DNA from 2 places in the Fundidesulfovibrio soli genome. Region 2 is predicted to be linked to the other one. Evidence: predicted binding sites of a transcription regulator. Region 2 holds the regulator's gene; the other holds the start of a gene.
The links. The regulator sigma-54, encoded in region 2, starts transcription at its own class of promoters, with help from an activator protein. The targets are predictions, from matches to a motif close to CTGGCACGGNNNNTGCTT.
Positions count from the first base shown of each region.

Region 1: the regulator sigma-54 is predicted to act here: its motif matches at 1,476-1,493, upstream of MLE18_RS14670 (anion permease).

Region 1 covers NZ_JAKZKW010000020.1:21,172-23,571, forward strand. Annotated here, with positions in the region: gene MLE18_RS14670 (anion permease) at 1-1,382, opposite strand, end outside; gene MLE18_RS14675 (sigma-54-dependent transcriptional regulator) at 1,707-2,400, opposite strand, start outside.
Region 2 covers NZ_JAKZKW010000001.1:321,131-323,530, reverse strand. Annotated here, with positions in the region: gene MLE18_RS01575 (KdsC family phosphatase) at 1-19, shown strand, start outside; gene rpoN (RNA polymerase factor sigma-54) at 135-1,580, shown strand; gene hpf (ribosome hibernation-promoting factor, HPF/YfiA family) at 1,619-2,158, shown strand; gene MLE18_RS01560 (PTS sugar transporter subunit IIA) at 2,158-2,400, shown strand, end outside.

The DNA of each region.
Region 1 (2,400 bases), on a different contig from region 2:
AGGTAGACGAGGCCGAACACCAGGCCGAGGATCCAGAAGTCCCTGCCCTTCACGTAGCCGGAGCCGTAGTAGATGGGCGAGGGGCCGGTGCCGTAGGGAGTGATCACGCCCATGATGCCGAGCGTTCCGCAGAGCAGGATGGAGACCAGCTTGATGTCCAGGCCGGGCACGGCCATGGCCGCGGCCAGCATGACGGGCAGCATGGCGGCCACGTGGGCGGTGACGCTGGCGAACATGTAATGGCTCAGGAAGAACACCAGCACCAGGCCGACCATCGTCGCCGTGGGCGAGAGCCCCACCATGGAGCCGGAGATGCTCTTGGCGAACCAGGCCAGGAAGCCGACCTTGTTCAGGCCGTCGGCCAGGGTGACCAGGGTGGCGAACCAGGCCAGCACGTTCCAGGCCTGCTTGTAGCCGATCACGTCGTCCCAGCTGACCACCTTGAACACCACCATCAGGCAGATGGCGGCCAGGGCCACGGTGGTGGCCTGCACGTGGTCCTTCAGGAAGATCCAGCTGAGCAGCGCGCCCAGGGCCAGCACGGCCATGAGGATCTCGCGGGCCGTGATGGAGCCGAGCTTGGCAAGCTCGTTGCCCGCCCAGATGGGGGCGTCGTCGGAGGACTTCTTGGTGGGCGGGTAGAGGATGTAGGCCAGCAGCGGGGTGATCGCGAAGAGCACGATGCCCACGGGCAGGAAGCCCATGAACCAGTCGTTCCAGGTGAGCACGACCTTGGTGGTCTTCTCCACCAGGGACTGGGCCAGGATGTTGGGGGCCAGGCTGGTGAGGAACATGGAGGAGGTCACGCAGGTCGTGGCCAGCGCCGTCCACATCAGGTAGCCGCCCAGGCCGCGCGGGTTGTCCTCCGGGGTGGAGCCGTAGAGCGGCGGGATGTTCTTGATGACCGGGAAGATGGTGCCGCCGCTGCGCGCGGTGTTGGAGGGCATGAAGGGCGCCAGGATCAGGTCCGCCAGGGCCACCGCGTATCCGAGGCCCAGGGCCTTCTTGCCCATGACCTTGATGAGCGTCAGCGCCAGGCGCTTGCCCAGGCCGGTTTTTTCGTAGCCCAGGGCGAACATGAACGCGCCGAAGATCAGCCAGACCGTGCCGTCGGAGAAGCCCGAGAGGGCCCACTTGATGGCGTCGGCGGCGGTGGCGTCCTTGCCCGCGGTCATGGGCACCAGCTTGAACAGCGCAGCCAGGGTTACGCCCGCCAGGCCAGCCAGGGCCGGGGCGATGGGCTCCAGGATGAGCGCGACCACCACGGCCGCGAAGATGGCGAAATACGACCATGCGTTGGGGCTCAATCCGGCGGGAACCGGCAGCGCCCACAACGCCGCCCCGACGATCAGCGGCGCGAGCGCCTTGATGTTCAGGCTCATTTCCACTCCTGTGCTTGAGGTTGCAATGCCCGGACAAACGGCCCGCACGCCAGCCTTCGGCCTTGCGGGCGGGCCTGATGCGGTCACTCCGATAAGCAGGGACAATGCCAAAACAGCCCGAAGCAGAATTGTTCTGGAGTGATGAGGTGTTGCGTGGGTGCTGATAGGCGGGGGAGGCTCAGGCGGCCATAACCAAAGTTATGGCTGGAAATGTGGGTTGAAAAAAATGTTTTTATATCAATTTATTACGAAGGTTATTGCCGCATTGCGCCCCCATAACCCTGGTTATGGGGGCGTCGCCCCCGGCCGCAGGTGCGCCGGGCCTCAGGCCCCGTCGTGGCGGCTGAGCTTCAGGCGCTTGCTCAGCGCGGGCTGCGAGATGCCCAGCAGCCTCGCGGCCAGGGTCTGGTTGCCGCCGGAGCGCCGCATGGCCTCGTCCACCAGCAGGCGGGCCGCTTCGGAGAGGCTCGGCAGGTTTTCGAAGGCGGCGAAGGGATTCTCTTCCCCGGCCTGAGCTCCGGCCTGAGCTCCGGCCTGGCCTCCGGACAGCGCCCCGGCCTCGGGCGCGAGTTGGCCCAGGGCCTTGAGGAAGGGCTCCTGGGGCAGGGCCGCGCCGCTCCGCACGCTCACCGCGTCGTAGACCATGGCCCGAAGCTCACGCACGTTGCCCGGAAAGGGGTAGGCCGCCAGCCGCCGCGCCAGCTCCGGCGGCAGACCGGGCCTGGGCCGGCCCAGCTCCCGGGAGCACTCGACCAGGAAGTGGGCCAGCAGGGGTTCGATGTCCTCCTTGCGCTCCCGGAGCGGCGGCACGTGCACGTGGTGGGTGCGCAGGCGGTAGTAGAGGTCGCGCCGGAAGGTCCCGGCGGCCTCCTTGGCGGCCAGGTCGCAGTGGGTGGCCACCACGATGCGGGCCCGGATGCGCCGGGGCTGGTCGCTGCCCAGGGGGTAGAACTCGCCCTCCTGGAGCAGGCGCAGCAGCTTCACCTGGGAGGCGATGCTCAGGTCGCCGATCTCGTCC
Region 2 (2,400 bases):
GACCCCGCAGGAGGATTGATCCCCAGGACATCTTGCGTGAAGCCAGGAATTAGTGCATAAGCAGCCTTCGCGGCGGATATTCGGCATTTTTCTTGCTAGCCGTCATATTCCGTACCGAGGAGGAAACCCGGCCGATGGCCCTGGAGCTCAGACAGCAACTCAAACTCTCTCAGCAGCTGGTGATGACCCCCCAGCTGCAGCAGGCTATCAAGCTGTTGCAGTTGTCCCGACTGGAACTGATGGAGACCGTGCAGCAGGAGCTGCTCGAGAACCCGCTGCTGGAAGAGGTGCTTGTCGAGGATGAGCGTCCCGCCCCGACCATAGCCGAGGATTCCCATTCCCCCGACGCCACCACCGATGAAGGCGCCATGCAGCGCGAGCTGCTCAAGACCGCCGAGTGGGACGACTACATCGGCGACTTCGCCTCCACCTCCCGCCAGGCCACGGTGCGCGAGTACGAGGCCCCGGAAGAGGGCTTCTCCTTCGAGGCCAGGCTGACCTCCAAGACCTCCCTTGAGGGGCACCTCTCCTGGCAGATCAATCTTTCCGAATTCACCCAGCAGGAGCGGGCCGTGGCCGACGCCATCGTCGGCAATCTGGATCATATGGGCTATTTCCGCTCCTCCCTTGAGGAGATCGCCCAGGAGACCGGCGCGGACGAGCCCCTGGTGGAATCCGTGCTCCACAAGCTGCAGCGCTTCGACCCCGTGGGCGTTGCTGCCCGCACCCCGCAGGAGTGCCTGCTGGTGCAGCTGGAGGTCTATGGCTACACGGACCCCATCCTGCTCGAGATCGTGAGCGACCACCTCGAAGACCTGGAGAAGAAGCGCTACAAGCCCCTGGCCAAGAAGTTCAAGCTGAGCCTGGAGGATATCAGGCAATACCTCGATATCATTCAATCGCTGGACCCAATGCCCGGCTCGCACTTCAGCTCTTCCGAGCCGGTGTACGTGAACCCGGACGCCTTCGTGTACAAGTACGGGGACGACTTCATCATCGTGCTCAACGAAGATGGGTTGCCCAAGCTCCAACTGTCTCCCTACTACATGGAGGACATGAGCCGCGGCAGCGGCGCCTCGGGCTCCGACAAGGACTACCTCCAGGACAAGATGCGCTCCGCCCAGTGGCTGATGAAGAGCCTCTATCAACGCCAGCGGACCCTGTTCAAGGTGCTGGAGAGTATCGTTAAATTTCAGAGAGGCTTTTTCGAGCACGGCGTGACCAAGCTCAAACCCTTGATCCTCAAGGACGTGGCCGACGACATCGGCATGCACGAGTCCACCGTGAGCCGCATCACCACGAGCAAGTACGTAGCCACTCCGCACGGGATCTACGAACTCAAATTCTTCTTCAACTCCTCACTGGAACTCGACGACGGCACCTCCGTCGGCTCCGAGTCGGTCAAGGCGCTCATCAAGCAGCTCATCGCCACCGAGGACTCCAAGAAGACCATCAGCGACGAGCAGATCGCCGAGATTCTCAAACAGAAGTTGCAAGTCAACATCGCACGCCGTACTGTGGCAAAGTACAGAATGGCCATGGGGATCGAATCGTCGTCCAAACGCAAGGAAATTCTCTAAAACCCCGCATCCCCATGCGGTAAGACCTTGGAGGCTCTATGAACATCGCATTCCACTTCAAGAATTTTGAACCTTCTCCCGGCCTGCGCGAATACGCCAGCAAGCGTTTCGAGAAGCTTTCCAAATACATGAGCAACGCCGACAACGCCGAGATGGTCGTCACCCTGATGGTCGAGAAGACCCGCCAGATCATCGACGTGTTGCTGGACGCCGACGTCATGCACATCTCCGCCCATGAGCGCTCCGACGACATGTACTCCACCGTGGACCTCATCACCGACAAGCTCGAAGCGCAGATCCGCAAGATGCGCGAGAAGATGAAGGACCGCCGCAAGCAGCCCGAGGCCCCCGTGACCATGGGCGTGGTCAGCTTCGACGAAGCGGGCAAGGTCAACGCCATCGAGGAGTCCGATAAGTACAACCCCAAGCCCATGAGCGTTGACGAGGCCGCCGAGCAGGTCACCGCCATGAAGTTCGAGTTCCTGGTGTTCCAGAACGCCGACACGGACCGCATCAACGTGATCTACAAGCGCAAGAACGGCGACTTCGGCCTGATCGACCCTGGAGTATCCAACTGATGCGCCTGGGCGAGTACCTCCGCAAGGACTTCGTGCTCGACAGCCTCGCAGCCGACAGCAAGCCCGACGTGCTCGCCGAGCTCGTGGCCCCGGTGGCGCAGGCCTTCCCGGACATCGACGCGCAGAAGGCCCTGCGGGTCCTGCTGGACCGCGAGAGCCTGGGCACCACCGGAATAGGCGACGCTGTGGCCATCCCCCACGGTAAGATGGACTCCCTCAAGGAGATCGTCATCGTGGCCGGA